Regions from separate parts of the Staphylococcus caprae genome, predicted to be linked through region 2. Evidence: predicted binding sites of a transcription regulator. Region 2 holds the regulator's gene; the other holds the start of a gene.
What was found. Region 2 encodes NrdR, which represses ribonucleotide reductase genes. Its sites were predicted from a motif close to AACACNATATATNGTGTT; they were not measured.
Positions count from the first base shown of each region.

Region 1: the regulator NrdR is predicted to act here: its motif matches at 9,261-9,278, upstream of nrdD (anaerobic ribonucleoside-triphosphate reductase).

Region 1 covers NZ_AP018587.1:376,818-394,137, reverse strand. The annotation lists gene betA (choline dehydrogenase) at 1-572, opposite strand, end outside; gene betB (betaine-aldehyde dehydrogenase) at 724-2,214, opposite strand; gene cudC (choline uptake/conversion transcriptional regulator CudC) at 2,502-3,062, shown strand; gene JMUB898_RS01685 (BCCT family transporter) at 3,134-4,756, opposite strand; gene JMUB898_RS01680 (anaerobic C4-dicarboxylate transporter family protein) at 5,133-6,431, opposite strand; gene nrdG (anaerobic ribonucleoside-triphosphate reductase activating protein) at 6,837-7,370, opposite strand; gene nrdD (anaerobic ribonucleoside-triphosphate reductase) at 7,367-9,217, opposite strand; gene JMUB898_RS01665 (hypothetical protein) at 9,431-9,721, opposite strand; gene JMUB898_RS01660 (CHAP domain-containing protein) at 9,919-10,695, opposite strand; gene JMUB898_RS01655 (ArgE/DapE family deacylase) at 11,100-12,326, opposite strand; gene cysC (adenylyl-sulfate kinase) at 12,503-13,102, opposite strand; gene sat (sulfate adenylyltransferase) at 13,124-14,302, opposite strand; gene JMUB898_RS01640 (sulfite exporter TauE/SafE family protein) at 14,326-15,225, opposite strand; gene JMUB898_RS01635 (NAD(P)-binding protein) at 15,246-15,857, opposite strand; gene cobA (uroporphyrinogen-III C-methyltransferase) at 15,970-16,746, opposite strand; gene cysI (assimilatory sulfite reductase (NADPH) hemoprotein subunit) at 16,768-17,320, opposite strand, start outside.
Region 2 covers NZ_AP018587.1:1,235,151-1,252,470, forward strand. The annotation lists gene JMUB898_RS05955 (citrate synthase) at 1-290, shown strand, start outside; gene icd (NADP-dependent isocitrate dehydrogenase) at 345-1,613, shown strand; gene JMUB898_RS05965 (response regulator transcription factor) at 1,884-2,594, shown strand; gene pnpS (two-component system histidine kinase PnpS) at 2,594-4,291, shown strand; gene polA (DNA polymerase I) at 4,512-7,142, shown strand; gene mutM (bifunctional DNA-formamidopyrimidine glycosylase/DNA-(apurinic or apyrimidinic site) lyase) at 7,158-8,030, shown strand; gene coaE (dephospho-CoA kinase) at 8,046-8,657, shown strand; gene gap (type I glyceraldehyde-3-phosphate dehydrogenase) at 8,865-9,890, shown strand; gene nrdR (transcriptional regulator NrdR) at 10,244-10,711, shown strand; gene JMUB898_RS06000 (replicative helicase loading/DNA remodeling protein DnaB) at 10,715-12,103, shown strand; gene dnaI (primosomal protein DnaI) at 12,103-13,023, shown strand; gene thrS (threonine--tRNA ligase) at 13,366-15,303, shown strand; lysine riboswitch at 15,354-15,529, shown strand; gene JMUB898_RS06015 (amino acid permease) at 15,755-17,254, shown strand; ribosomal protein L20 leader region at 17,315-17,320, shown strand, end outside.

The sequences.
Region 1 (17,320 bases), 860 kb from region 2:
GGTCCGAATCCTTCTTGTCTAAAGCCATTCACATCTGGCGTTTTATGATAACCTGCTTCAACACCTGCATTAAAGAATGATTTAAATAAAGGATTTGTTGCTGGTCCACGTTTTAATTTAACTGGTCCATTATGTCCGCGAACTTTATCATATGGTGACGCACCGTATGTAGTTTCTAACTTTTTAAAATAAGGTAAGCAGTGCGCAAAGTCCCATGTTTCCATGCCTTTAGGTTCTGCCCAACCTTCGTAATCCATTGGGTTACCTCTTTGATAAATCATTCCGTTGATTGAACTTGAACCACCAAGTACTTTCCCTCTGGCATGATCGACTTTACGTCCCATATGTGGTTCTTCTTCAGTTTGATATCTCCAATCATAGAATGGGTTACCTGAAGGGAACATAAGCGCTGCTGGCATTTGAATAAATAAATCCCAGAAATAGTCACTACGTCCTGCTTCTAATACTAAAACATTTTTATCTTTATCTTCAGAAAGACGGGCACCTAGTACTGAACCTGCACTACCGCCACCGATAATGATGTAATCATATGAATCGTGTTTTCTTCTCATCGAATTCGACCTCCAAAATTGATTTGTTTTCTTTGTTTCTCAACATCTCTTTCTTAAAAGGTTTCACATATTGAAGTGAGCGCTCTTGTTCGAATTTAGCGCTCACTCGCAATTGTTTTTTATTTTTAATAATAAATTATGAACTTATGACTTATTTACTAAACCAATTAACTGGTTCTGGATTAGTATTCGTTAAGATATGCTTTGTAATTAAGTACTCTTCAAGACCTTCTTTACCAAGTTCTCTACCGATACCTGATTGTTTATAACCACCCCATGGTGCTTGAGCGAAATAAGGATGGAAATCATTAATCCAAACTGTGCCAAGTTTTAATTTATTCGCGACGCGTTGTGCCTTACCCATATCTTTAGAAAATACAGCACCCGCTAAACCATAAATAGAATCATTAGCTAAACGGATTGCTTCTTCTTCGTCTTCAAAGCCTTCCACAGTAACAACTGGACCGAAGACTTCTTCTTGTACAATACGCATTGAAGTATCACAATCAGTGATTACAGTAGGTTCGAAGAATAAACCATCTTGTAAGTCTTCACGCTCTGGACGCTTACCACCGATAGCAATTGTGGCACCTTCTTGTTTTGCAATTTCCATGTAATTTTCAATTTTCTCACGATGTGCAGTTGAAATCACTGGTCCCATTTCAGTATCTTCATCAAAGCCGTTACCTACTTTTATCTTACTTACACGATCGATAAGTGCCTTTTCAAATTGATCTTTAATACTATTGTGAACTAAAATTCTTGATCCTGCGGAGCACACTTGACCTGCGTGGAAATAGCCACCATTTAAAGCTTGGTCTACTGCTAATTCGAAGTCTGCATCATCAAAGATGATATTTGGATTCTTACCGCCAAGTTCTAATGCCACTTCTGTTACGTTATCTGCCGCTTGTTTCATAATATGTTTACCAGTTTCTATACCGCCTGTGAATGATACTAAGTCAACTTCTTTATGACCTGACATCACGTCACCAACTTCAGAGCCAGCACCTAATACTAAGTTAATTGTACCTTTAGGGAAACCAACTTCTTCCATTAGTTCAAATACGCGAATCGTAGTTAAAGGCGTAATTTCACTAGGTTTCATCACTAGAGAGCAACCTGTCGCAAGCGCAGGTGCAATCTTCCAAGATGCTTGTAATAAAGGATAATTCCATGGTGTAATTTGCGTTACAACACCGATTGGCTCTTTGACAACCTTGCTTTCAGAATTTGGAATTGGCGTATTGATGATTTCGCCACCATCTTTATCCGCTAATCCTGCGAAATACATGAACACATTATGAATATCATCCATGTCAGCATATGATTCTTCTAATGTTTTACCTGTATCTAACGTTTCAAGTTTTGCGAGCTCTTCACGATTTTCTTTAATTTTATCTGCAACAGCTCTTACTTTTTTACCTCTAACTTCAGCTGTTTCAAGTGACCATTCGCCCTCTTCAAATGATCTTCTTGCTGCTAGAATAGCTCTTTCAACATCTTCTTTTGTACCTTCAGCTACAGTAAAGATGACTTCTTGATTGTAAGGATTTATGATATCTCTAGTATTTTTATTTGAACTTTCAACCCACTCACCATCAATATATTGGCGATTTGATAATTTATCTACAAGTTCCATCAAAACAACCTCCGTTAAGTTTGTTAAATTTTTATTTAACGAATTTTACAAATTTATGTTAGCATAGGTATTGAAAACGTGTCAATTTCTTAAAAAATATTTGTAAAACGCATGTTATAAAGTCAAAGTAAGTTACAATAACAACTATGACAAAACAAATTAATAAAGTGATTTTCATTTTTGAAAAAAGGTTTTATAATAGTTTGGCATATTTAAAATTTTAAAAATTACGTTATACAGCTTAATTAACGTGGTAAAATGCAATATTAGAAATTGGAGGTGCAGTGATGACACGTTCAAATAGCGACGCGCACCAAGTTGAACAAGCCAAAGATTTAGTGATTAACTCAATTGGTGAAACGATGGATTTATACGGTATCAACCGTAGTGTCGGAAATTTATACGGCATTATGGTATTTGAAGGTAGTATGACTCTAGATGAAATGCGTCAACAACTTCAAATGAGTAAACCAAGTATGAGTTCAGGTGTTAAGAAGCTTCAAGAATTTGATATTGTTAAACAGCAATTCACACGTGGAAGTCGTAAGCAACATTTTATTGCTGAGAAAGATTTCTTTAATTTTTTCCGTAATTTCTTCACTCGAAAATGGGAACGAGAGATTGATACGAATATGGAGGCAATTAAAGATGCTGAAAAGATTATCAATCCACTTTTAAATAAAGATCATTTAGATGAAGCAGACAAAGAAGACGCGTTAAATGTTAAAGCACAATTAGATCATTCAAAAGTTTACTATGAATGGTTAGCACAACTTTGCGAGGCATTAGAAACTGGCGAAATATTTAAATACTTCCCAATTCCTGAACATAAAAATGAAGAAAATTAAGTTACAAAACATTAAAAAGCCAAGAGATTGTGACGTCAAAACGTCACCTTTCTCTTGGCTTTTCTTTATAGTTATAGATTATCGTCTTCTGGTTTTTCTTTCACTTGAACAATTCTAAGCGAACGACGTTCAACCTCTTTCAGTTTATCTGCACGCTTTTCAAGTTTAATCCTATCTCGACCCAGTATAATTAAGAAGGATATCATCATAAAGGCAAAGATAACGATTAATGGAACACTTGCTAAAATTGAAGCAGTTTTCAGTACTTGAAGTGCTCTTTCTCCACCCACTAACATGAGTGAAAATGGTAATAAACATAATGCGAATGCCCAAAATAGGCGATTAGCTCTTAAAGGTTCACCGATAACTTTTTTCTGAGATGCAGCTGCTAAGATGTATGAACCAGAATCAAAAGTAGTTGCTAAGAATAAGAATGCTGAAATTAAGAATAAAATAATTGTAAGTGTTGGGAATGGTAGTTGATGCATTACTTCGATAATCGTCGCTTCAGTACCATGGCTGTTTAAGTAATTAATAACATTAAACTGATCAGTAATTTGTAGGTAAACTGCATAGTTACCAAAGATACCGAAGAATAATACACATCCTAACGTACCATAACAGATTGTACCAAGAACGACTTCTTTCAGGGTACGACCTTTAGATATACGTGCGATGAATAAACCAATAAATGGCGCATATACTAACCACCAAGACCAATAGAAAATTGTCCAATCTTGTGGGAAGTGTGTCTCTTTACGTCCGTGAATGCCTCCAAATGGTTCCATCCATGTCGCCATATGGAAGAAATCTCTTAACATATTACCAAAGCCTGTCACAGTTGTTTCCATAATAAACACTGTTGGCCCTACGATAAATACAAAGGCTAAAAGTACAAATGAAAGCCACACGTTGACGTCACTTAATTTTTGAATACCTTTTTTCAATCCAGTATAAGAACTAATTGCGAAAATAACTGTAATTGTTAAAAGAATGATTGAACGTAAAACCATGTTTGTTCCATCTAAACCAGTTAACTTTTCGACACCTGCTGAAATCATAGGAACACCTAGTGCTAATGATGTAGCGGCACCACCAAGTAAACCGAAGATGAATAAAATATCTACTAATTTACCAACAAATTTATCTGTTTGACCTTTTAAGATAGGTCGACAAGCTTGGCTGATCTTATAGATTGGTTGTTTCTTAACGAATACAAGATAGCCAATAGGTAATGCAGGAAGAACATAAATTGCCCATGCGATAGGGCCCCAATGGAACATACCGTATTGCGTAGCATATTGTAGTGCTTCGTCAGACATTGATTTCGCGCCGTTTGGTGGCACTTGATAATAGAATGCCCACTCTATGACACCCCAATATAAAATATCTGAACCGATACCAGCACAAAATAGCATTGCAGCCCATGTGAAATTATTAAATTCTGGTTTGTCACTTGCCTTCCCTAACGTGACATTACCGTACTTACCAAATGCTATGTATAGAACGAAGCAGAATATTGCAAGCCCCATAAATAAATACACAGAACCAATTGAATTTGAAATGGCACTATTGATGTCTGTGATGATTGTTTCACTTGCTTTTGGAAAGGCCATCATAGGTATAACAGCAAAAAGTAATACGACAACTACACCTATAAAGGTCGGCCAGTCCATAACTTTTTCCTTTTTCAATTGTGATCCCCCTAATATTATTTTATGAATCGTGTTGTTCAATTACGCTCAATTTTTATTGATTCACAAAAAAGACAATAACGAAGTTTTAATAATAATGCAAATTCCATACAAATATTTTTGATGACTTGATTGAATATTTATATAGTTTTAAACATTTTGATGTTTATACAAAATGACTATGACAACAGTGTTAAATTAAAATTTAACAAAATGAACGAACTTTACAGTATGTTCTCTTTGGATTTTTATGCATTTATATTGAATAATTATTTATTTCCAAAAATGTATTTCTTCATCAAAGTATTTCAATTTTTTCAAATAAAAACTACTTCCCCATTTGATTGGAAAAGTAGTTTGAATTTCATCTCAATTTTTAATATCCCAATAATGTTTTAATTAGGAATCCTGTAATGATAGATACAGTAATAACGAAAAATCCTGGTACGATGAAGCTTGTTGGTCTCGTTCGTCCCGTTTCGTCCAGTTCAACAGCAAAAAGTAATGTAGGTTGTGCGGGTATAACAAAGTTAACATTTAATGTTTGGACCATTGCGACAAAGTAAATAGGTGGTATACCTATACTCATTACAATTGGCACCATTATTGAAGCTGTGGCAGTTTGTGAAATGACAATCATTGCAACCACAGATACTAAGATTATGACTAACCAAGGAACCTGACTGACAGTTTGACCAATGTCATTTTTTAATATCTTTAAGTTTTGAGGTGCATTAAAGATTGTAGCCCCTAGCCAACCTGGCCCTAATACTGCAAACAACGCTCCCATCGCTGACTGCGTAATATGTGATGAGAGAATCTCAGACGTATTAATTTTAATTAATAGTAAGTTGATTGCTGCGCTTAAGTACATAAAGAATTGTACAATCTCAGTCATTTCAACTTTCACTGTCTTTCCATTTACATCAAATTCTGGCATCAGATGTGGAAATATACCAAACGTTAAAATTCCCATAACACAAAGTAGAAAGACTAGCACGCCTATTTTTACTTTTCCTGAAAATTCATTCTCAAGTTCAACCTCTGGAATTTGAACTAAACGCTCTGAATCACCACGTACTTTCTCTTTACGTCCGACAAACGTACAGAACACACTCAGTAATAGCATACTAATGATTGCTGTTGGTAATACAATACTCAAATATTTTCCCATTGAGATATGATAACCCGCTAAAACTGAAATAATGTAAGCAGTTGCTGAAGCAGCCGGACTACAAAGTAATGCCAAATTGGCTGTCAATACTGAAGCAGTCAATGCACGTTTAGGTTGAATGTGTGCTTTCTGAGCAGTCTTTGCAATAATCGGTTCTAAAGATAAAGCGATATTCGCTGTTCCGATCCCAAACACGAAAAAGAACACAATCATTGGTGCTATAAAAATAATAGATTTGGGAAAACGTTCAATCACACGTGATGCAATATAAACTAAGTAGTCGATACCGCCTGTAGCTTGAAGTGTCCCACCTGCGATGCCGATAGAAAGAATGATTAAAACTGCTGTAACAGGGGCTGAACCCGGAGGTAATTGAAATACAAATATCATGATCAGCTGTGCGACAATGGCAAAGATACCACAACCAAGCGCACCGGCTGTTCTAAGTCCTAATAGTATCGCTAGAATCATTATGATGATTTCTATGATAAACAATAACATGGAAGGATCTCCTTACTCTTGATGAACGAATTTAGTCATTACCTATATTTTATCATTTAAAGATGTAATAAGTATATATATAACAAGAATATTATTATTCTTCGCTTTAACAACGTTTAATCATTATCACTTTTCATCATTATCGTCATTTCATTTATTTGAAATTTCATGTTAGATATAAAAAAAGGATAGTCTGATACATAATTATCTAAAAATAAAAGCAGTAAGATGATTTCAATAAGGATTCATCTCACTGCTACATTTATATTCAATACTTCGTATTGCTTAGGCTCCCTTGCCGCGGGCATGGCTTGAGCCTGTAGTCTCAAGACGCATGCTATTCCTGCAGGCGTGTCGCCATCAATACTTCGTATATTTTTCAAAATTAGACTTTCACCCGCTTCTTCAAGACACATATTCAATAATGCCGTCATGTTGTAATGAATCATGAACGTTGATGACACGTTGATTTAATGACCCTTTATATGGCAAATTAGGCTTATAAAGTTGGTACATAAAAAGCCCATCTACTAATACATCAGTAAGTTCAAGTAATTCTCGACGTTCATCTGTTTGATGTTTTAAATATTCAAAAAGAAACCCGGTCCATATCCAAATTGTTTTACTGTGTCCGAACCGTTGTCTAAAAGCACGGGCAATGCGTAACGTAATATTTAAGTTACAAAATGGTTCTCCACCTAAAATACTTAATCCAGAAATATAGGAAGGCTCACAATTCTCCAATATTTCCTCTAAAATATCTTCTGAAAATGTTTCACCATATTTAAAATTTTGTGCCTTCTCGTTATAGCATTTTTTACATTGAAAAGGACAACCAGAAACATACACACTACAACGGACGCCTTCACCATCAACAAAACTGTGACTTTCAATTTTCGCGATATGATTCTGTCCAGTTTTAATGTCTAATAGACTCATGAGCGTGGTTCCTTCATATGTTTGACTCTTGCGCAAATTTCTTTCTGACGTCCTTCGATGACAGGTCTTTGAACAGGATTTCCTAAATAGCCACATGTTCGTTTAACCACATCGACAGTTTTAGGGTCGCTATTGCCACAATGTGGACATTTATAACCATTTTCAGTCGTTTCAAAATCCCCGTCATAATCACATTTATAACAATGATCAATTGGTATATTTGTTCCTAAGTATCCAACTTTATCGTATGAATAGTCCCATACTGCTTCTAAAGCTTTGAGATTATGGTTCAATTTAGGATATTCACAATAGTGTATGAAACCTCCACTAGCGTAGTAAGGGTAATCCTTTTCAAAATCTAACTTCTCAAAAGGTGTGACATCTTTACGTACGTCGTAATGGAATGAATTCTGATAGTAACCTTTGTCAGTGATATCAGGTATGTCACCAAAACGTTCTCTATCTAATCGACAGAATCGGTCTGTTAACGACTCACTTGGCGTGCTATAAATACTGAACCAAATATCATATTTCTCTGTCCATTCGTTCTGATAATGTTTCATCTCTCTAAGAATATCTAATGTAAACGTCTTAGCTTCTTGATTACTTTCCCAATCTGGTCCGTAAAACATTGTAGCTGCTTCATATAAGCCTATGTAACCCATTGAAATCGTAGCACGTTGTTGCTTAAATAGTGCGTCTACGTCTTCTGAAGCTTTCAATTTGTATTTAAATGCACCACTTTTGTATAAGATAGGCGCATTATTAGGTATCGCATCTTTTAAACGTTCAATTCTATACACTAACGCATCATGCATGAGTTCCATTCTTTTTTCGAAAATATCCCAAAACATATTCATGTCACCATTAGACTCAATAGCAATTCTTGGAACATTCAATGTAACGACGCCAAGGTTACAGCGTCCATTATTTTCAAAATGACCCTCAGCATCTTTCCAACTAGGTAAGAATGAGCGACAACCCATCGGCGCTTTGAAATCACCTAATAGCTCAATAAGTTTATCGTAATTGAGAATATCAGGGTACATACGTTTCGTAGAACATTCTAGTGCGAGTTGTTTAATGTCATAGTTTGGATCAGTAGGATTAAAGTTAACACCTTTCTTTATTGAAAATACTAGTTTAGGGAAAATGGCAGTCATACGATCTTTACCAAGCCCTTTAATTCGTGTACGTAAAATAGCCTGTTGAATTTTACGGCTTAATTCATCTGTCCCAAGTCCAAATCCTAATGTTACAAACGGTGTTTGACCATTTGAAGTATAAAGTGTATTGATTTCATACTCTAAACTTTCAATCGCGTCTCCAATGTCTTTTGTAACTTGTTTATCTACGTAGGCATCTAATTTATCCGGTTGAACAAATTCTTGAGCTACTTCACGGTGATGTTGTGCGTTAAGTTGAGCATATGTACTTAATAATTCGTCTACACGGTCGACTGTACAGCCACCATACTGACTACTAGACACATTTGCGATGATTTGAACAAGTTGTGCTGAGGCAGTTTGTATTGATTTAGGAGAAGTGACATGTGCGTTGCCTATTTCAAATCCATTTTCCAACATATCTTTCGCATCAATTAAGCAGCAATTCGTTAGTGGTTGAAAAGGATGATAATCTAAATCATGGAAATGTATATCTCCTGACAAATGTGCTTCGGCAACTTGTTTAGGAAGTAAATGTTCGAGTGCATAGGACTTTGATACAGTGCCTGCTGTTAAATCTCTCATTGTTGAGAATGTATTACTATCTTTATTTGCATTTTCATTTAATATAGTAGGATCTTTAGTAATTAATCGAGTTAACGATTGCTCTAATGTCGTCATTTTTATCACCTTTCTCTATATATAGTATCTATTTTTAAAATATAACACTATATATAGTATTACAATGAATAACCTAGTCGTTCACAGAAACGTCACAAAGAGTTTAACTTTTAGTGAACTATATGTATGACGAATAGATTGTTGCAGACAATTAAAAAATGTCCTAACAAATGACAATTAATTCAAGTGTTAGGACATTCATATTTGTTTAAATTATTTATTTTTATCTTCTATATTATGATTATGAGCAAATTTATCTTTAGCCTTATCAGCTTCATGATGTGTTTTGTCTTTAGTTTGATTTTCTAATGTCTCTGTTTCATCACCTGTATGCCCTTTTGCCATTTCAAGATTCTTCTCCGTATTCTTACGTTTTTCGGCTTTTGAACGTTTATCATAAGCACGTTCTTCATATACTGAACCTACCGTTAATATGAGTATGACAGCAATAGTAACAATAATAATTACTGCTAATATTATCCACATCCAAATATTAAATTCCATGCGATTTCACCATCCTCAACACTTTTTAGTTAGTTTAATGCTATTCTTAGTTGTGTTTTTCCCTTAAATAACGTGTTCAATCACATAAGGCTATGTATTGTTGATGGCTATTCCACTTTTCTAAAATAAATGCAAAAAAAGCCACGAACCTCTACCGATTCGTGACTTCAATATTAAATATATTTGTGGATACAAAATTATGAAATATAGTTATAAGCGCTTGCTTGGCTAGCTGAAATTGTACGTGTAGATACAACACCAGGTCCGCCGTTATAGTTCATTTCAGATACTTTTACAGAACCGTCGTTGTTTACGTTTTCAACATATGCAACATGACCGAAAGCACCTTGTGATGTTTGCATTACCGCACCTTGTTTAGGTTTGTTATTTACTGTGTAGCCGTCTTGTGCAGCTGCGTTAGCCCAGTTATTAGCGTTGCCCCATGTAGAACCGATTTTACCGCCTACTTTGTCAAATACATAATAAGTACATTGACCTGAAGTGTAAAGGTTTGAACCTGAAGATGTTTGACCTGAGAATGCAGCTGATGAATGGTTTGAAGATTGTTGTGTTGGTGCAGATTGTGTAGTAACTTTAACGTTTCTATCTGAAGTTGAATAGCTTGCACCTAAACCTCCGCCATTATTGTTTGATTGATATGATTGAGTTTGGTTGTTATTTGAACCATTGTAATTGTAGCTATAATAATTATTTGAATTATAGTTTTGAGTACCTTGGTTAGCATTTGAGTAGTTAGCGTTATTTCCTTGTTGAGCTTGATTAGGGCTCCAGTTACCTTGCCAATTGTAGTGATAATTACCTTGTTGATCAATTGTATAAGTGTAGCTGTATGAATAAGGATCATTAGGGTTATATCCGTTATTGTTATTTTCCGCTGCATCTGCATCATGTTGCATGAAACCGAATGTTGCAATACCTGCTGTTGCGATTGTAGCTGTAGCGATTTTTTTCATTTTTAATATCCTCCTAAATTTTGTAAATCTTTAACTATCTCGTGGCTACCTTCAATTTTCTATTTGCAATATCATTTTAATTTTTCTTCGTTAATTAACGACAAGACACACTCTAACAGACACACAACCATTTGTGGGCGATGTTAATGCTTTGTAAATGAATCATAATAATGTAACGCTTTCTTGTAAAAATGATGTTTGATTTTTACAGAATTAAATTTACTTTCATGACAGGAGTTATAGCATTTTATTCAACAATGTTGTACGAACTGTTGTAATTTATCTGATAATTTTACAACCTTATTTTTTCATAAAAAAGAGGTGAAACTTACGTTCCACCTCTTAAGAGTTAATCGTCTTTTTACTATACGTATGACTATAATACATTGCCTTCATGATTGTTCTTATTTACTTTTATCTTCTAGATATTTCACAAACACATCTTTATATAGATCAATATAGTTATGATATGTATCTTTTTCTAAATATTCATCTACTTGATGTGCTTCAAGTGGTACACCAGGTCCGAAAATTGCAAAATCAACATCATCTTCGCGATCTTTTAATAAATTAGAACCGTCTGTTGTACCGATTAATGCGCTGACAATCATTTTATCATCTACATAATCAGGACCAATGTTAGCGATACATTTGACTAACGCGTTGTCTTTATCACTTTTTACCAAACTATTATCGCTTGGCACTTCGAAAGTTAATCTATCCTCATCTACTTCTTTGATGACATCTTTAAATAACTTCTTCACAAATTCGTTATCATATTCCGGTACAGTTCTAACATTATATTCTATGTAGGCATGTCCAGGAACTGAATTAAACTGACTTCCACCATTAATAATGGAACCAACCATTGAAAATCCTGATACAATATTTTCTTGTTCCTCAGTTAACGAATCATCAAGAAGGCTATTAAACATTGGCGCTACATCTAATTCATGTTTTGTATCTTCTTTTTTAATATCTTGATACTTGTTTTTCATTTGATTCACGAAATCAACAAGCGTATCTATCGCACTATCACCTAAGAATGGCACTGAACTATGCGTTGTTTTACCTTTCGCTGAAACTTTACAATCCATTGAACCTTTGTGTGCGTAAAATATCATACTTTTTGTAGGCTCGGCGATGATGAGACCATCTACATCGTCCATGTACCCTTCTTTAGCAAATAATTTGGCACCTTCTTGCTCTTTTTCTTCTCCTGTTGTAGCTAATAAGCGTATTGTACCATCTTTTAAAGCATCTTCTTCTTTAAGCTCAATAAGTGAAATGACAAGTGCTGCAAGGCCACCTTTCATATCACTCGTTCCTCTACCATACAATTTCCCATCTTTTTCAGTGAGTTCGAATGGAGGATATGTCCATTCATTTTCATCTCCACTTGTCACAACATCCATATGACCACTTATTGCTAATACTGGAGAACCACTTCCAATTTCAGCTACGATATTTGCTCTTTTATCGTTTACTTTTAAAATATTTGAACCAATGTCATGCTTTGATAATAACTTTTGTAGATACTGGCACACTTCGATTTCATTATCATTTTCTGTTCGAATCTCTACCATATCTGCCAATATTTGTAGTTTTTCTTCTTCACTAAATGTACTCATTTCATCACTACCTTTTTTGTTCTTCATTTATTTCTTAACAAAATACAGCAATGTTAAACATTATATAATAAGATGAAAAAGTAGTATTAGTTTAAATAGCTCACTAGTGTATGCATGGCAATGTTTTCAATGGAAATCGATTCAAAACAATCATGCTAACTGAATGTTTCAACCTTTTAAATATATCGATGTGCTTTAAGATAATGGATGACGCGATCTACAGATTCTTCAATTGTTTCATTTTCCGTATCTAGAATAATTTCTGGATGTTCTGGAGCTTCGTAAGGTGCGCTAATTCCTGTAAATTCAGGTATTTCTCCATCACGTGCTTTCTTATATAATCCCTTAGGGTCACGTTTCTCACATTCTTCAACGCTACATTGTGTATAGACCTCAATAAACTCATCGTCTTCAAGAATTGCACGAACGTTATCACGATCTTCTTTATAAGGAGAAATAAATGCCGTAACAGTCAATGAACCGGCATCTACCATTAACTTGGCTACTTCACCAATACGACGGATATTTTCAGTACGGTCTTCAGGGCTAAAACCTAAATTTTTATTTAAACCATGACGTACATTATCCCCATCTAAACGGTATGTTTGTTTCCCTTCATTGAATAATGCTTTTTCAAGAGCGACGGATACGGTTGATTTACCAGACCCAGACAATCCAGTGAACCATATCACTGCGCTTTTATGGCCATTACGATTTTGTCTTTCTTCTTTCGTTACTTCTGAATCATGCCAAGTAATATGATTAGATTCACTCATGTTATCTTTCCCCTCTATTTATTATTTTTGTTGTAACCCTTTAATAAGCACTTCAGCAACTTCTGGTCTAGAGAATTCAGGAGGTAGTGATTCACCATTACGTAACTTTTCTCTTACCTTTGTACCACTTAGATGCAAATGTTGCGATGCATCATGAGGGCATGTTTTAGCGGTTGCCATATTGCCACACGTTTCGCAATAAAATGCATGTTCAAATTTTAATATTTGAACATCTAGTTCATCTTCAAATTGAGAAATGAGTTCTTGTGCCTCGTATGTGCCGTAATAATCACCTACACCCGCATGATCACGTCCTACAATGAAATGTGTACATCCGTAATTTTTACGTACTGTCGCATGAAGTATTGCTTCACGTGGCCCTGCATAACGCATAGCTGCTGGATAAATCACTAAACGCGCTCTATTTTCCGGGAAATAATTCTTAAGAATGGCTTGGTAACTTTCCATACGTACATCAGCAGGGATGTCATCAGATTTTGTTTCTCCAACTAGAGGGTTTAATAATAGACCATCCACGATTTCTAACGCTGATTTTTGAATATATTCATGGGCACGGTGAACAGGATTTCTTGTTTGGAACCCAACGACTGTTTTCCATCCTAAGTCATGAAATAACTGTCTTGTCTCAGTTGGATCTAAATGATAATCGGAAAATTCATCATGTTTAGGACGATTCAATAATTGTATAGGACCTGCTAAATAAACATTTCCTTTTTCATATACCTTTTTCACACCTGGATGTGCCGCTTCAGTTGTTCCGTATACAAGTTTCGCTTCTTTTTCTTTATCATATTTGTACTTTTCTTCTAATTTTAAAGTACCGTATAATTCTCCATCTTCACCGTATAAGGCAACATGCTCTCCAATTTCTAGCTGATCCGCTTCCTCTTCAGTTACTGGAAGTGTGATAGGAATACTCCAAACTAATCCATTTTCTAAATGTGTGTCTTCAACCACTGCCGTGTAATCCGCTTTGTTCATAAAACCTGTTAAGGGACTAAATCCACCTATACCGATCAACTCTAAATCTGATATACTCCATGGATTTAACGTGATTGACTTGTAGGATGAAGCTTCTTTGATTAAATGTTCTCTTTCTTCACCTTCGAGTACTCGATTAATTAATTCTCCACCATGTGGTTTGATTGTATAATTGATTACTTCTTCATTATTAGACATCGTTTCATAACCCCTTTATCCAATTAATTATATTTGTTTACTCGGCTTTTCTTGTAAGAAAAAGACAATAACTTGTTTCGAACCATCTGAACAATGAGTAGAACAATGATTGACGCAAGAATAATAAATCTAACTGTATTTGAAATTGTTGCATCTTTAACGAAATAACTTAATAATGCATTACTATTTGTGAATATAATTAAACCACCAACACAAATAGCTAAAATATTTATAGGTAAAATTTTAACTAAATAAGCAGAAATCGGAGCTGCAATCATTCCACCAACACTAAGCGCAATGACAGCAAACCAATTAATTTGCGTTAAACCTAAAAATATAATAAAGCTTAATGCAGCAGAAGACGTGACAAAAAATTCACTCGCTGAGACTGTACCAATCGCATAACGTGGTTGAATCTTCTTACTTGAGAGCAAAAGTGGCGTATTGACTGGTCCCCAGCCGCCACCACCTATAGCATCTAAAAACCCAGCGATCGCGCCTTGTGGAATAACTTTGAAACTACTTAAATCTCCAACATGTGTATGATGTTCATGTGTTCTTTTAAATAGGAACTGATATAAAATGTAGAACCCCATACTTAATAAAAATAATGCAATGAACGGTTTAATATAATCACCATGAATAAATGTTAAAACACCCGCTCCAATAAATGCGGAAATAGAACCAGGTATCGCAAGCTTTAACATCGTTGGCTTATGAACATTTTCGAATTTCCAGTGAGATGTTCCTGAAGCTGCAGTAGTTGCAATTTCTGAAAAATGAACCGTAGCAGAAACAACTGCTGGTGCGATGCCGTAAGTTAATAGTATAGATGACGACGATGCACCGAATCCCATGCCGAGTGACCCATCTACAAGTTGAGCTAAGAAGCCTGCAATTGCGAATATTAATACTTTGCGCATATATTATACGCCCCCATTCTTCATTTGACTTGTGATTTAAGCCATCGGATGAATTCATGTTGCTTAGTCTCATCTAAATATTTTTCTGATAAAATTTGTTCAAGTAACGCTTGTTTATCAGATGGCTCTATTCTGAGTGCTTTAATGTATTGTCTACTTTCATATAAAAATTGAACGTAATCCGCGTAATCTTCGGTGTATGTATGTTCTAAATTTTTGATAATACGTTGGCCTAATTTCGGGCTTGCCCCTTCAGTAGAAACGCCAATCGTTAATCGGTTTCTTTTAAAGATATTGGGAAACGTTACATTACCTAATTCGGCTTGTCCCGCATGATTAAATAATGCATGTCGAGGTAATGCGTGCATCACCTCTTCATTTATCTTCTGATCATTAGTGGCTGCTATCACAAAGTCTGCATCATCAATATCTTGTGGTTCAAAGCACTTATTCGAATATGTGATACATTTTGTTTTAACCAGTTGTTCAATGGTCTCAGTTAAGGTTGGACTTACCACGTGAATCAATGTCGTATAATCTAATAATGTTTGAACGCGTCTCGTGGCGATTTTACCCCCGCCCACAATTACGACTTTCTTATCTGTTAAATCCAACATTAATGGCATATTCACGTTAAAGCCCTCCTGAAAGTTTATAGTATTCATCTTACTATTTTTCTTCATTTTCTGAAAATTAATATTAAAACAACAAAGGATTGATTTAAATCACCATACGATTCAGATGTTACTTTGTCGATAAACTCAGTGACATTTCAGCTTGATCTGCTTGTTCTCTAAACCAATTAATCTTCTCTCTCATATGAACAACATCGCCAACTATAATGATAGCTGGATTTTTAATTTGGTGTGACTTCTCTACAATAGTACTTAATGTACCTGTAACTGTTATTTGTTGTTCTGATGTTCCCATATGAACAAGTGCTACAGGTGTATCAATTGAACGACCGTGTTTAATCAATAATTGACAGATTTCAGGAAGTCGTTTCACTCCCATATACACACATAAAGTTTCAGGTCCATTAGCTAGGTGTTCCCAATATTGTTCTTTAGTCATTCCTGTTTTATTCACTGCAGTTACGAACGCCACTGACGAACTAAAGTCACGATGCGTAACAGGAATGCCTGCATATGCAGGTGCTGCAATGCCAGAGGTAATGCCTGGCACAACTTCGAAAGGAATATTGTAATTTGCTAGCTCTTCTGCTTCCTCGCCGCCTCTGCCAAAGACAAAAGGATCGCCACCTTTTAAGCGTGTAACTGTATGCCCTTTTTTAGCTAAAGCGACCATCATTTTATTCGTCTCTTCTTGAGGTAAAGCATACCTGTTAGGGTCCTTACCACAGTAGAAGAATTTGGTCGAGGGTGACGCAAATTCTAAAATTTTCTTGTTAACAAGACGATCGTAAAGTATAACGTCAGCTTCTTTGATGGCTTTTAACCCTTTAATCGTTAATAAATCAGGATCACCAGGGCCTGCGCCAACTAGAAATACCTTGCCCATATCAATCACTCCCCCTTTTGATTAGCTATGGAAGTCTCGACCATCGTGAACTTTCGCTACGACACCTGAACGGATAACGAAGTCACCAAAGTGTTCGCCGTCTAAGCGCTCTTTTCCGTAACTTATCAATAATGGACGTAAACTATTTAGAATTTCATTTTCATCAATATTTTCTTTATACAATTTATTAAGACGTTCGCCTTTGAAGCCCCCGCCTAAATACATATTGTATTTACCTGGAGCTTTTCCGATAAATGCAACTTCTGCAAGCGCTGGACGCGCACAACCGTTTGGACAACCTGTCATACGGATTGTGATTTCATCGTCTTGTACACCCGCTTCGTCTAATAAGTCTTCTATCTTAGAAATAAGTGATGGTAAATATCTTTCAGATTCTGCCATCGCTAACCCACAAGTTGGGAAGGCTACACATGCCATAGAATTCCTACGTAATCCAGTATAGTTCTTGCCATCAGTCAAGCTATATTTATCAATAATGGCTTGAATTTCATCTTTTTTCTCTGGTGTTACATTGGCGATGACTAAGTTTTGGTTAGGTGATAGTCTGAAGTCT
Region 2 (17,320 bases):
AAATCACTGAAGAAACAGGTCAAAGTGAATTATTTGATATTTCACTAGCAATCGAAAAACGCATGAAAGAAGAAAAAGGTTTAATTCCAAATGTAGACTTCTTTAGTGCAACTGTTTATCACAGTATGAATATTCCTCACGATTTATTCACACCAATTTTCGCAGTAAGTCGTACATCAGGTTGGATTGCTCATATCTTAGAACAGTATAGAGACAACCGAATCATGAGACCAAGAGCACAATACATTGGTGAAAAAAATCGTAAGTATGTTCCTATTGAAGAAAGATAATAAAATCACATATAGTATTAATTGAAAGCTTAAATATACTTGGAGGTTAGATTTATGTCAGCAGAAAAAATTACTCGTACTAATGAAGGTTTAAATGTACCTAATGAACCAATTATTCCATTTATTATTGGCGATGGAATTGGCCCAGATATCTGGAAAGCGGCTAGCCGTGTTATCGATGCAGCTGTTGAAAAAGCTTACAACGGTGAGAAACGTATCGAATGGAAAGAAGTTTTAGCTGGACAAAAAGCTTACGATGAAACTGGAGAATGGTTACCACAAGAAACATTAGACACAATTAAAGAATATTTAATTGCTGTTAAAGGTCCTTTAACTACTCCAATCGGTGGCGGTATTCGTTCACTTAACGTAGCTTTAAGACAAGAATTAGATTTATTTACTTGCTTACGCCCTGTACGTTGGTTCCAAGGGGTTCCTTCACCAGTTAAACGTCCAGAAGATGTTGACATGGTTATTTTCCGTGAAAACACTGAAGACATTTATGCAGGTATCGAATTTAAAGAAGGTACTTCAGAAGTTAAAAAAGTAATTGATTTCTTACAAAACGAAATGGGTGCAACAAACATTCGTTTCCCAGAAACTTCAGGTATTGGTATTAAACCTGTATCAAAAGAAGGTACAGAACGTTTAGTAAGAGCTGCAATTCAATATGCATTAGATAATAATCGTAAATCTGTTACTTTAGTTCATAAAGGTAACATTATGAAATTTACTGAAGGATCATTTAAACAATGGGGTTATGATTTAGCTCATAACGAATTTGGTGACAAAGTATTCACTTGGCAACAATATGATGAAATTGTTGAAAAAGAAGGTAAAGACGCAGCTAATGAAGCTCAAGATAAAGCTGAAAAAGAAGGCAAAATTATTATCAAAGATTCAATTGCTGATATCTTCTTACAACAAATCTTAACGCGTCCAGCTGAACACGATGTTGTAGCGACTATGAACTTAAACGGTGACTACATTTCAGACGCTTTAGCTGCACAAGTTGGTGGTATTGGTATCGCTCCAGGTGCAAATATTAACTACGAAACTGGTCACGCTATTTTCGAAGCTACACATGGCACAGCTCCTAAATATGCTGGTTTAAATAAAGTTAACCCATCTTCTGAAATCTTAAGTTCTGTATTAATGTTAGAACACTTAGGATGGCAAGAAGCTGCTGATAAAATCACTGATTCAATCGAAGCTACTATCGCTTCTAAAATTGTAACTTATGACTTTGCTCGTTTAATGGATGGTGCAAAAGAAGTTTCAACTTCAGAATTTGCTGATGAATTAATCAAAAACTTAAAATAATAACGCTTTAATCGATAGTGTTATCAAACGGATTGGCTCTTGCCAATCCGTTTTTTTAAAGATTATGTAAATTTTTAATTTATCAATATCTTTTTGATTCAAAAGGTGATAACTTAATTAATGTTAAGGCAATATTAAAGAAATATTTTCTTAATATAACTATAAATCTATATGTTTTGTTAAGTTTATGTAAAATTGATGTGTAGCTATGTTATTTTTATTTGAACTTCAGTTATAATGTAAATGTAATAAAAAATAGGGAGGCACACCATGTCACAAAAAGTACTAGTGGTTGATGATGAACAATCAATCGTGACCTTACTAAAGTATAATTTAGAAACAGCAGGATACATAGTTGAAGTCGCTTATGACGGCGAAGAGGCACTACAAAAGGTTGAAGATGAACAACCTGAGCTAATAGTATTAGACGTCATGTTACCTAAAAAAGATGGTATTGAGGTGTGTAAATCAATTCGATCTGATAAAAATTTAGTACCTATTTTAATGTTAACTGCTAAAGATGACGAATTTGATCGTGTTTTAGGACTTGAATTAGGTGCTGACGATTATATGACTAAGCCTTTCTCACCTAGAGAAGTGGTTGCGAGAGTAAAAGCTATTTTAAGACGTTCAAAATTTGTTAGTGAAATTGAAAAAGAAGATACGGATGAGGAAGATATTATCATTGATTCCATTCGTATTCGTCCTGAATTTTTCGAAGTATATAAAGATGAAGAATTGTTAGAACTCACACCTAAAGAATTCGAATTATTATTATACTTAATCGAAAGACAAGGGCGCGTGATTACAAGAGAACATATGTTAAATTCTGTATGGAATTATGAATTTGCTGGAGATTCTAGAATTGTAGATGTACATATTAGTCACCTAAGAGATAAATTAGAAGAAAATCCTAAACAACCTAAATTAATTAAAACGGTACGTGGTTTAGGATATAAATTGGAGCGACCTAAAGCTTAATGCTAAAATTTCATCACCGTTTATTATTATTAATTAGTACGATAACGATCATCAGTTTTATTGGTTTAGGTGCGATTATTCATAATACGATTTATCAAACTTTAACTAGCAATCAAACTAGTGAATTAAGAAACGAAGCACATAACTATGTGAACCTTCTTAATCATAATAAAGGTCAAGAAATCGATAACCTTGCTGATAATCAACAAAATGTCGTTGTCATTAAGAATGCAGATGATAATCACGTCATATTCTCTTCTGGTGATAAAAGTAAAATTGATCAAAGAATTGACAATGAAGCTAATCCTTCCGATTTAATATCTAAAAAAACGAAAATCGGTATGCGCTATACTTTTAAAGAAAGTATAGGTAATAAAACTGTATACATAAGTGGTATTAATGATGAAATTATTAATCTTCAAAGAGAGATGTGGAAATACTTATCTATAATAGGCGTCATCGTGTTGTTCACAGTTTATTTAGCTTCACGAAGTATTAATCGAACATATATAAGACCTATTAATGAAGTGACGTATGCGACATCTCTATTAGCAGATGGTTATTATCATGTTCGTGTCCCTGAAAGTAATGTTAAAGAAACACGCGCATTATTTGTGACTACGAATGAGTTAGCTAGAAGGTTACAGAAGTTAAATAATCGACAAAAGATACAGTCAAACCGTTTGAAAACGACACTTGAAAATATACCGAGTTCTGTTTTAATGATCGACAAGCATGGAGAAATCGTTGTTGCCAACCATGCCTATTATGAAGTTTTTAGTCCAGAGCAAATTGTTGAAAATAAGAGCTATATTGGATTTCTTGATGATAGTATTGAAAAGTTCATTATCGAGAGCTTCAGAACTGAAAAGGTTATCTACGATCAAATAGAGGTAGATATTAATAATGTACATACGAAATACTTTGATGTTTCTTGTGTGCCAATACTATCTAAATCTAAGAAGAAATTACAAGGTATGGTTGTTGTTCTTCATGATATTACGAATCTCCAAAAGTTAGAAAATCTTAGAAGAGAATTTGTAGCAAATGTTTCTCATGAATTAAAAACACCAATTACTTCTATCAAAGGTTTTGCTGAAACCCTCATTGAAGGGGCTAAAAATGATGAGCAATCACTCGAGATGTTTTTAAATATTATTTTAAAAGAATCGAACAGAATTGAATCATTGGTCATGGATTTATTAGATTTATCGCATATAGAACAGCAAAATGAAATTGAAACAAGCTATATGAATTTGTCTGAGTTAGCTTATAATACGATTGATAATTTACAAACTCAAGCTACGAATAAAAATATCGAAATTAAGTCAGAAATTGAGAAAGATGTGATTATCGAAGCGCATGAGAATAAAGTTGCTCAAGTGATTACAAATTTACTTTCTAACGCAATTAATTATTCTCTTGAAGACAGTAAAGTTATTGTTCGAGTTTATAGAGAAGGTAAAAAAGTTAATTTAGAAATTCAAGATTTTGGTATTGGAATTAGTGCCAAAGATCAAAAACATATCTTTGAACGTTTCTATAGAGTGGATAAGGCACGTAGTAGAGATTCTGGAGGTACAGGTCTTGGACTGTCTATTACGAAGCATATTGTTGAAGCGCATAATGGTCGAATTAGTGTAAGTAGTAAGCCAGGAGAAGGTTCAACATTTAAAGTAACGTTTATAGATGAATAAATTTTTAAAGGAGCTGAGACAATTAAGTCTCAGCTTTTTTATTAAGAGGTGGTAGATCTAATGTTTGCATTTAACTTCAGTTTAAATGCACTAAGAACTGCTAAATGATAAATCATTAACCATTTCTATGATGCACTAAGGGAAGCTAAACGCACTATAGTCGTTAAGCTTCCCTATGTATGCTAAAATGTATGTAAATCTGTTCTGGAGGTTACGTATTTTGGATAAATTAGTGTTAATAGATGGTAACAGTTTAAGTTTTAGAGCGTTTTATGCTTTGCCATTACTTTCTAATAAAGCTGGTATTCATACAAATGCTGTGTATGGCTTTGCAATGTTACTTGAAAAAATAATTAAAGAAGAACAACCTAATCACTTTTTAGTTGCATTTGATGCTGGTAAAACGACTTTCAGACACTCAAAGTACAGTGAGTATAAAGGTGGTAGACAAAAAACACCACCTGAACTAAGTGAACAATTTCCTTATATCCGTCAATTATTAGATGCGTATCATATTAAAAGATATGAACTTGAGAATTATGAAGCGGATGATATTATCGGTACTTTAAGTAAAGAAGCAGATCAATCGGGTTACGAAACAATTATTATTACTGGGGATCGTGACTTAACACAATTGGCTACTGATAATGTCACTATTTATTACACCAAGAAAGGTGTTACGGATGTCGATCACTATACGCCAAGTTTTATTGCTGAAAAATATAACGGCTTAGAACCTAAGCAAATTATCGATATGAAAGGTCTCATGGGAGATACTTCTGATAATATACCTGGTGTTCCAGGCGTAGGTGAGAAAACGGCAATTAAATTACTTAATCAATTTAATTCTGTTGAAGGCGTTTATGACAATATCGACGAAGTCACTGCTAAAAAATTAAAAGAAAAACTTATCAATAGTAAAGATGATGCATTGATGAGTAAAGACCTAGCTACAATCAATGTTGAGAGTCCAATTGAAGTTTCTCTTAAAGATACAAAATTGGAAAACCAAGATGATAATCATGAAAAAATAGAGTTATTTAAAAAGCTAGAATTTAAGCAATTGTTATCAGATATTGATGAAGATGCGAATAACGAGGAAGTTACAGATAAAACGTTTGACGTTGAAACAGATTTTCAACACATTGATTTTAAAAATTTATCTCATGCCACAATTCATTTTGAGTTAGAAGACACCAATTATCTAAAAGATAATATATTAAAATTTGGATTATACACAGATGATACGCACATCGTAATCAATGCAGAAGATATTAAACAACATTCAGACTTAATCGAATGGTTAGAAGATGCACAAACTGTTAAGACTGTATATGATGCTAAGAAAACGTATGTAGCTGCACATCGTTTAGATATTAACATCCAAAACGTTCAATTTGATGTTATGCTCGCAAGCTATATTATTGATCCATCGCGTGCAATTGATGATGTGAAATCAGTCGTCTCTTTATATGGACAGAATTACGTTAAAGATAATGTTTCTATTTATGGAAAAGGAAAAAAACATCATATTCCAGAAGACAATATTTTAAATGAACACGTTGCGTCAATTACAGAAGCCATTGCGAGTGCTAAACCATTAATGGAAGAACAATTAAAAGAGTATAATCAAGTTGAACTTCTTGCAGATCTAGAACTTCCGCTTGCTAAAATTTTAAGTGAAATGGAAGAAATTGGTATCTACACTGATGTGAATGATTTGAAGCATATGGAAAATGAGATTCAAGAAAAATTAGATGTTCTTATTAAAAATATACATGAAGCTGCCGGAGAAGAATTTAATATTAATTCACCAAAACAATTAGGTGTCGTATTATTTGAAACATTAAAACTTCCAGTGATTAAAAAAACAAAAACCGGATATTCAACGGCTGTTGATGTACTTGAACAATTAAAAGGTGAGCATCCAATTATTGAACATATCTTAGAATATAGACAACTTTCTAAATTACAATCTACCTACGTAGAAGGCTTACAAAAAGTAATCAGCAAAGATAATAGAATTCATACGCGCTTCAATCAAACGCTTGCACAAACAGGTCGTTTATCAAGTGTAGATCCGAACTTACAAAATATTCCTATCCGCTTAGAAGAAGGTAGAAAAATTAGAAAAGCGTTTAAACCTACTTCAGAAGATAGTGTGATATTATCAGCTGACTATTCACAAATTGAACTACGTGTGCTTGCGCATATTACTCAAGATGAAAGTTTAAAAGAAGCTTTCATACATGGCCATGATATTCATACAGCTACTGCGATGAAAGTTTTCAATGTAGAGGCAAATGACGTAGACAGCCTTATGCGTAGACAAGCTAAAGCTGTTAATTTCGGTATTGTTTATGGAATTAGTGACTATGGCTTAAGTCAAAGTCTAGGTATTACGCGTAAGAAAGCGAAAGCATTTATTGATGATTATTTAGCTAGTTTCCCAGGCGTTAAGCAATATATGTCAGATATCGTCAAAGATGCTAAAGCGCAGGGTTATGTTGAAACGCTGTTACATCGTCGCCGTTATATTCCAGATATTACAAGCCGAAACTTCAATTTAAGAAGTTTTGCAGAAAGAACTGCTATGAATACTCCAATTCAAGGTAGTGCAGCAGATATTATTAAATTAGCTATGGTTAAATTTAATGAAAAGGTAAAAAATACGAACTACCATGCAAAATTATTATTACAGGTTCATGATGAATTAATCTTTGAATTACCTAAATCAGAAGTTGAAGACTTTAGTGAATTTGTTGAAGAAATTATGGAAAATGCGCTTGATTTAGATGTACCGTTAAAAGTAGATTCAAGCTATGGACCAACATGGTATGATGCCAAATAAAGAAAGGACATAAATATGCCAGAATTACCAGAAGTAGAACATGTGAAACGAGGCATAGAACCTTATATTAAAAACGAAAGAATTAAAAAAGTAATTTTTTCAGATAATGTCATTAAAGGTAAGAAAGACAATAGAGAAACAATCATTAAAGGTATGGAGTTAGATAGCTTTGCAAAGCTTACCGAAGGCTACACAATTACTCAAGTGTTAAGACGTAGTAAATATATTGTGCTTCATATCGAAAGAGATAACGATCAAAGAATTTTAATTAGTCATTTAGGCATGGCGGGTGGATTCTTCGTTGTTGACGACCTAGAGGACATTGCTACACCTAATTACCGTAAACATTGGCAAGTTATTTTTGAACTTGAAAATGAGAAAAAGTTAGTCTACTCAGACATCAGACGTTTCGGTGAAATTAGAAATGTCGCAGGATTTGAAAGTTATCCTCCATTTTTAGAAATAGCACCTGAACCATTTGAAGAAGAAGCGTTAGCACATTATTTAAGTTGCTTTGATATCAATAAATACGCAAACAAACCTATTAAGCAAATGATACTTGATCACAAAGTGATTGCAGGTGCCGGTAATATTTATGCTTGTGAAGCACTTTTCAGAGCGGGAGTTCGTCCTGATAAAATTGCACACACGTTGACACATCAAGAAAGAGAAATGTTATTTTATTATGTTCGAGAAGTGTTAAAAGAGGGTATAAAATACGGTGGAACGAGTATCTCTGATTATCGCCATGCTGACGGTAAAACAGGAGAGATGCAATTACATTTAAATGTATATAAACAAAAGTACTGTAAAATTTGTGGGCATGAAATAGAAACAAAAGTGATTGCCACTAGAAATAGTCATTTTTGCCCAAATTGTCAGAAATAAAGGAAGCGTGAGACTATGCCAAAGATTATCGGACTAACAGGAGGCATCGCAACTGGGAAATCAACAGTGTCAGAATTATTAACAGCATATGATTTTAAAGTTGTCGATGCAGACCTTGCTTCCCGTGAAGCGGTTAAAAAAGGATCAAAGGGTTTAGAACAAATTAAAGAAAAATTTGGCCCAGAGGCGATTGATGAAAATGGAGAAATGAATCGTAAATATATGGGAGAACTTGTATTTAAACATCCAGAACAACGATTAGAACTTAATAAGATTGTTCATCCCATAGTACGTGAAATCATGGAAAATGAGAAAAATCGTTATTTAAATGAAGGATATCATGTGATTATGGATATTCCTTTACTTTATGAAAATGATTTGCAAGATACTGTAGATGAAGTATGGGTGGTATATACATCCGAAAGTATTCAAATAGAACGTTTAATGGAGAGAAATAACTTATCTCAAGAAGATGCGAAAGCACGTGTGTATAGCCAAATTTCTATAGATAAGAAAAGTAGAATGGCCGATCATGTGATAGATAATTTAGGAGATAAACTTGAATTAAAACAAAACTTACAACAACTTCTTGAAGAACAAGGATATATCGATTCTTCAATTAAATAAGAGTATGAGCGTATGCGAATTAAGATATCGTGTACGCTTTTTGTTTGTATTACGTGAAAACAGAAAATCACTCATAAGTATAACTTATTTAAAATGATAGCTAAACGTAATTTATTTCAATTAGTAAACGCTTTCAAAAATAAATAATTATGTTATACTAATCCTATAAAGTATAACATATAAATAAATGCTCAAGGGGTGCTTTTAATGTCAACGAATATCGCAATTAATGGAATGGGTAGAATTGGAAGAATGGTATTACGTATAGCTTTAAAAAATGAAAATTTAAATGTAGTTGCTATCAACGCAAGCTATCCTTCTGAAACAATTGCACATTTAATTAATTATGATACAACTCATGGTACATATGATAAGAAAGTAGAACCAACAGAAAATGGTATCAAAGTTGGAGATCATGAAATTAAATTAGTATCTGATAGAAACCCTGAAAACTTACCATGGAGAGAATTAGATATTGATCTTGTTATCGAAGCAACTGGTAAATTTAATCATGGTGATAAAGCGATTGCGCATATTAACGCAGGGGCTAAAAAAGTATTATTAACAGGACCTTCAAAAGGCGGAGAAGTGCAAATGATTGTAAAAGGGGTTAATGATGATCAACTAGATATTAATCAATATGATATCTTTAGTAACGCTTCATGTACAACCAATTGTATAGGTCCAGTAGCCAAAGTCTTAAATGATAAATTTGGAATTGTAAATGGTTTAATGACAACGGTTCATGCTATTACAAATGACCAAAAAAATATTGATAATCCACATAAAGATTTACGTAGAGCACGTTCATGTAACGAAAGTATTATACCTACTTCAACTGGTGCAGCTAAAGCACTTAAAGAGGTATTACCAGAAGTTGAAGGCAAACTTCATGGTATGGCACTACGTGTTCCAACGAAGAATGTTTCCCTAGTGGATTTAGTGGTTGATTTAGAGAAAAATGTAACCGCTGAAGAAGTAAATGATGCATTCAGAAATTCAGGCTTAGATGGCATATTAGACGTTGAAGATGCACCTTTAGTGTCCGTTGATTTTAATACAAACCCTAATTCAGCAGTGTTAGATGCACAATCTACAATGGTGATGGGAGATAATAAAGTTAAAGTTATCGCTTGGTACGATAATGAATGGGGATATTCAAACCGAGTTGTTGAAGTTGCTGAACAAATTGGTCAACTTATTGAAGATGAAGCAACAGTTAAAGCAGTTTAATTAAATATTTAGTTAATCAATTTGGTATATAAAATCCGATACGATAGCTCTAAGATAATTTCAGTTTAGAATTGTCTTAGAGCTTTTTTATTACTACACTCATTTTTAAAGTAGTAAAATCCTGTTGTGTCATGGTGATTTTCTACGTCAAAAAATTTATATTGTCTTATAAAAGTGAAATTTTAATTTGTGACATGCATTTTTATTATTATTGTATTTATCTACGACATCCACTCTAAAATATTTCAGTTATTAAGTATAATAATTCGATTATTAGTCTAAAGGACCTTTCTTTTTTACAAGCCAATTTTATAGTATAATGAACGATAATCAAACTTAAGAGGGTGACATAAATGAAATGCCCAAAATGTAATTCAACGCATTCAAGAGTAGTCGATTCGAGACATGCTGATGAAGCTAATGCAATAAGACGTAGAAGAGAATGTGAAAATTGTGGCACTAGATTTACCACATTTGAACATATTGAAGTAAGTCCGCTTATCGTTGTTAAAAAAGATGGCACTAGAGAGCAATTTTTAAGAGAAAAAATATTAAATGGCCTAGTAAGATCTTGTGAAAAAAGACCGGTAAGATATCAACAATTGGAGGATATAACGAATAAAGTAGAGTGGCAATTAAGAGATGAAGGACAAACTGAAATATCTTCCCGAGATATTGGAGAACATGTAATGAAATTATTGATGCATGTAGATCAAGTTTCCTATGTAAGATTTGCTTCCGTCTATAAAGAATTTAAAGATGTGGACCAACTACTTGCTTCCATGCAAGGAATTTTGAATGATAACAAACGGAGTGATTAATCAATGGGATTACAATCCTATGAATATGGTTTGAGGCCTCAAGATGGCTTTGAAGTGATTAAAGAATTTCAAATAACGACAGAACACTTAGAAATACTAAATCGCCTGTTTACGCCTTTAATTGGGCCCCAGTCTATTGGACTTTATCATTTTATGAATCAGTTTACTGATGACAATAATCATTATCCGCTAACACATTATGTATTTATGAATGAATTAAAAATTAACCTTCTAGATTTTAGGAAGCAAATGGATTATCTAGAAGCAATAGGATTGGTCAAAACTTTCGTAAATCACGAAGAGAAACAAACACATTTTGTGTATCAATTAATTCAACCTCCAACAGCATATCAATTTTTTAATGATCCAATGCTTTCTGTATTTTTATATAGTGAGGTTGATAAGAATCGTTATCAAATGCTTAAAGCTCATTTTGAAAGGGATAAAAAAGATTTAAGTAGTTATCAACAAACAACACGAAAGTTTACTGAAGTATTTAGCGTTCCTAAGAAAATGATGGACCAAGATTTATCTAAACTTAAACAAATTAAGCACTATGATGGTGTTGATTTATCTAATGAGACATTCGATTTCGATTTATTAAAACAAATGTTAAATCATCATTTTATCAGTAATGAAATCATTGATAAGGATGCTAAAGAACTCATCATTCAACTCGCTACATTATATGGATTAACCCCAGATGGTATGAAAAAGGTTATATTAAATTCAATTACTAGTGCGCAACAATTATCTTTTGAAGAGATGCGGAAACAGGCGCGTTCTTACTATCTAATAGAACATGAAAATCATCTACCCAAATTACAATTAAAAGAGCAACAATCAGAAGTCTCATCAAATAGTGAAGAAATCTCACCTCAAAATGATACTGAAGCATGGTTGAAATTACTTGATGAAACAAGTCCAATTGATATGTTGGCAAGTTGGTCTGGGTCAGAGCCTACACAATCTCAGAAAAGTATGATTGAAGAATTAATGAATAGAGAGAAGATGAATTTTGGTGTCATTAATATTCTATTGCAATTTGTTATGCTTAAAGAAGATATGAAGTTGCCGAAATCTTATATATTTGAGATAGCGTCAAATTGGAATAAAAAAGACATTAAAACTGCGAAACAGGCTTATGATTATGCACTTCAAGTCAATCAACCTAAAAATTATGAGCAGAATTATAAAGGAAGTAGAAATTATTCAAGACAAAACAAACAATTGATATCTAAAGAAAAAACACCAAAATGGTTAGAAAATCGAGATAATCAATCTGCAAACACTTCTGAAAAACAATCAAAACAAAATGACGATAAATTAGAAAAAGACCGTCAAGCATTCCTAGAGAAATTAAATAAAAAATGGGAGGAAGGTGATGAGTGATGAAAAGCTTCAAAAATATTATGGGGTCGTCACAAGACTTAGATAAAAGAATTGAAAAAATAAAAAAAGACGTAATAAATGACCCAGATGTTAAGCAATTTTTAGAGCACCATCAATCTGAACTTACTAATGCGATGATTGATGAAGATTTAAATGTATTGCAAGAATATAAAGATCAACAAAAGCATTACGATGGTCATCGCTTCGAAGATTGCCCCAATTTTGTAAAAGGACATGTACCTGAACTCTACATAGAAAATGATAGAATAAAAATTCGATATTTAATGTGTCCTTGCAAAATTAAACATGACGAAGAACGGTTTAATTCTCAACTCATAACCTCTCATCATATGCAACGAGATACATTAAATGCCAAGTTGAAAGACATCTATATGGACCAACGCGATCGTTTAGATGTAGCGATGGCTGCAGAAGAAATCTGTACTGCTATTGCTAATGATGAAAAAGTAAAAGGGCTATATTTACATGGTCCGTTTGGTACAGGTAAATCATTCATACTAGGCGCAATTGCCAATCAACTTAAGTCTAAAATGATTTCCTCTACTATCGTGTATTTACCTGAATTTATACGTACTTTAAAGAGTGGATTTAAGGATGGTAGCTTCGAAAGGAAATTAGAACGTGTGCGAGAAGCTAATATATTAATGTTAGACGATATTGGTGCTGAAGAAGTTACGCCATGGGTAAGGGATGAAATCATAGGACCATTGCTACATTATAGAATGGTACATGAACTACCAACTTTCTTTAGTTCTAACTTTGATTATAGTGAACTTGAGCATCACTTATCTATTACAAGAGATGGATCTGAAAAAACGAAAGCCGCTCGTATTATCGAACGTGTTAAGACGCTATCCAACGCATATTATCTTGAAGGTAAAAATTATAGAAACAATTGAATTTTATTATATGAGGTGTATAATAGACTTAAATCTAAATCGTTGAAACTATTGAAGACAAGATAATTTAATCACTGTTACACAGAAAGTCATTAGCTAATGAGAATATGGCTAACATATTAAATGATTACTACTTCAGTAAATGATATTTGTAATGAATATCCGGCTCAAGACCGTTATCTTATGTAGAGAAGTTTAACTCTTTAATGAGAATAAGAGTTAAACGACTAGGGTGGTACCGCGATAATCTCGTCCCTTGTTTGGGGCGGGATTTTTTGTGTTTTATGGATATTTATTAAACAAGTCAACGATCAGATGCTTTATTATTTAGGAGGGTTAAGTATGGATCAAATTAATATTCAATTTCCAGATGGTAATTCAAAGGCGTTTGATAAAGGTACGACTACAGAAGATATCGCTCAATCTATAAGCCCAGGTTTAAGAAAGAAAGCTGTAGCAGGTAAATTTAATGGTCAAATGGTCGATTTAACTCGTCCGCTTGAAGAAGATGGATCAATTGAAATTGTTACACCTGGAAGTGAAGAAGCACTTGAAGTATTACGTCATTCAACTGCTCACTTAATGGCTCAAGCCTTAAAACGTTTATATGGAGATGTGAAGTTTGGTGTAGGACCGGTTATTGAAGGTGGGTTCTATTACGATTTTGATATGGATGAAAAGGTATCATCAGATGACTTTGACAAAATCGAAAAAACAATGAAACAAATCGTCAATGAAAATTATAAAATTGAAAGAAAAGTAGTAAGTAGAAACGAAGCTAAAGAATTCTTCAAAGATGATCCTTATAAATTGGAATTGATTGATGCAATTCCTGAAGATGAAAATGTTACTTTATACACACAAGGTGAGTTTACTGATTTATGCCGCGGTGTTCACGTACCTTCAACTTCAAAAATTAAAGAATTTAAGTTATTATCCACTGCTGGCGCTTATTGGCGTGGTGATAGTAATAACAAGATGTTACAACGTATTTACGGTACTGCATTTTTCGATAAAAAAGATCTAAAAGCGCACTTACAAATGCTTGAAGAACGTCGCGAACGAGATCATCGTAAAATTGGTAAAGACTTAGAGTTATTTACTAATAGCCAACTCGTAGGTGCAGGTTTACCTCTATGGTTACCTAATGGGGCTACAATTCGACGTGAAATTGAACGTTACATTGTTGATAAAGAGGTAAGCATGGGTTACGACCATGTATATACTCCTGTGCTCGCAAATGTTGATTTATATAAAACTTCAGGACACTGGGACCATTATCAAGAGGATATGTTCCCACCAATGAAATTAGATGAAACAGAAGAAATGGTATTAAGACCAATGAACTGTCCACATCATATGATGATTTATAACAATAAACCACACTCTTATCGTGAACTACCTATTCGTATTGCTGAATTAGGTACAATGCATAGATATGAAGCAAGTGGTGCTGTTTCTGGATTACAACGTGTTCGTGGTATGACTTTAAATGACTCTCATATTTTCGTAAGACCTGATCAAATTAAAGAAGAGTTCAAACGAGTTGTAAACATGATTCAAGAGGTATATGAAGATTTCGGTTTCGAAGATTATACTTTCAGATTAAGCTATAGAGACCCTGAAGATAAAGAAAAATACATGGACGATGATGAAATGTGGAATAAAGCTGAATCAATGCTTAAAGAAGCAGTTGATGAAATGGGCTTACCATATGTAGAAGCTATAGGGGAAGCGGCTTTCTACGGTCCAAAATTAGACGTTCAAGTTAAAACAGCTATGGGTAAAGAAGAAACATTATCTACAGCTCAACTTGACTTCTTATTACCAGAACGCTTTGAACTTACTTATATAGGAAGCGATGGCGAACAACATCGCCCTGTTGTTATCCACCGTGGTGTGGTTTCAACTATGGAACGTTTTGTTGCATTCTTAACTGAGGAAACTAAAGGGGCATTCCCAACTTGGTTAGCGCCAAAACAAGTTGAAATTATTCCTGTAAATGTTGATATTCATTATGACTATGCGCGTCAATTACAAGATGAGCTCAAATCACAAGGTGTACGTGTCGAAATTGATGACCGTAATGAAAAAATGGGATATAAAATACGTGAAGCACAAATGCAAAAAATCCCATACCAAATTGTAGTCGGTGACAAAGAAGTGGAAAATAACGAAGTGAATGTTAGAAAATATGGTTCAGAAGACCAAGAATCACTTGAAAAAGATGAGTTCATTTGGAATCTTGTTGATGAAATCCGCTTGAAAAAACATAGATAAGCTTGAAAAGACAGGCTGTATCATGTATATTACAATTGAATCAAATATAAATTAGAGTTAGAGGTTGCATTGTTAATCAGTAGCTAATCAGAAGTTGTATGGAACATATGTTGAATTAGCAAAAGGTAACAATGCCGAAACAAATGTAAAACCATAATTTACATTTGTTGGGACAGTTTTCGATAAGAAGCTGTACTGTCACTGAATGTGATGTGCTACCTTATATAGATAAAAGCAAAGTGGTTGCATATCTTAAAGGTATGTAACCACTTTTTTTGTTTGAGTTCTGTGTGTAACTAAAGTTCGTATAATTTCAATTCAATGATGATGAAATTAAGCCTACTCATAACTATGTATGATTTTAATCGAATTTTCATACAAGAAGTGTATAGTTATTCTACACAGAGAAATAGTTACATGTTAGCCTCTAAGACAAGGAAAGGGAACTTCTATGAGTAAAAATGAAAATCAAAATGGCGGTGTTCAAAGAGGATTAAAAGATCGTCATATTTCTATGATCGCAATTGGCGGTTGTATTGGGACAGGTCTATTTATGACTTCAGGTGGTGCCATTCATGATGCTGGTGCATTAGGTGCATTAATTGCGTATGCGATTATTGGCGCGATGGTATTCTTCCTAATGACTTCACTAGGTGAAATGGCGACATATTTGCCGGTTTCAGGATCTTTTAGTACGTATGCTACAAGATTCGTAGATCCTTCTTTAGGATTTGCTTTAGGTTGGAATTATTGGTTTAACTGGGTTATTACAGTTGCAGCTGATGTAACGATTGCAGCTCAAGTTATACAGTATTGGTCTCCAATGCAAGGGATGCCTGCTTGGGTTTGGAGTTGTATATTCTTAGTTATTATTTTCGCATTAAATTCTTTATCAGTGAGAGTGTATGGCGAAAGTGAATATTGGTTTGCTTTAATTAAAGTTGTTACTGTAATTATCTTTATTGTGATAGGTTTATTAACAATACTAGGTATCATGGGTGGAGAATTTGTAGGATTCGATACATTCACTAAAGGTGACGGTCCTATCCTAGGTGGAAACCTTGGAGGTAGTCTTCTCTCTATTTTAGGTGTATTCCTAGTAGCTGGATTCTCATTCCAAGGTACTGAATTAATAGGTATTACAGCTGGTGAATCTGAAAATCCTGAAAGAGCTGTTCCAAAGGCGATCAAACAAGTATTTTGGAGAATCTTATTATTTTATATTTTGGCAATATTTATCATAGGTATGTTGATTCCTTATGATAGTAAGGCATTAATGGGTGGCGGAGATAGTATTTCTACTTCACCATTTACACTTGTATTTAAGAATGCAGGTCTTGCCTTTGCAGCTTCGTTCATGAACGCTGTTATACTTACATCAGTACTATCAGCCGGAAATTCAGGAATGTACGCGTCTACTCGTATGTTATATTCAATGAGTAAAGATAAACTTGCATTTGCTTCATTTGGCAAAACAAACAAAAGTGGTGTACCTTATTTATCATTAATTGCTACTGGCGTACTAGTTGTACTTATTTTCGCTTTACAACACCTCAGTGGCGATGCATATGAATATATTGTTGCGGCGAGTGGAATGACAGGATTTATTGCTTGGGTAGGTATAGCGATTAGTCACTTTAGATTTAGACGCGCTTTTGATAAACAAGATTACGATAAAAGTAAGCTTAAATATAAAGCCAAACTTTTCCCATTTGGTCCTATATTCGCAGGTATATTATGTGTGATTGTTATTATCGGGCAAGATGTTGATTTTATTAAAACTGGACATTTTGACCTAAATAGATTTGTAATTACCTATATGGGTATACCTGTATTTTTAATCTTCTTCCTTTATCATAAATTACGCTATAAAACTAATATGATTCCACTTAATAAAGTGGATCTAAGACAAGATGTTTCAATGGAAGAAATTAGACATCATGATAAATAATAAAAAAACAATTGACTTACATGTTTATTACTGATATGATTGTAAACGTTGAATACGAAACGAACC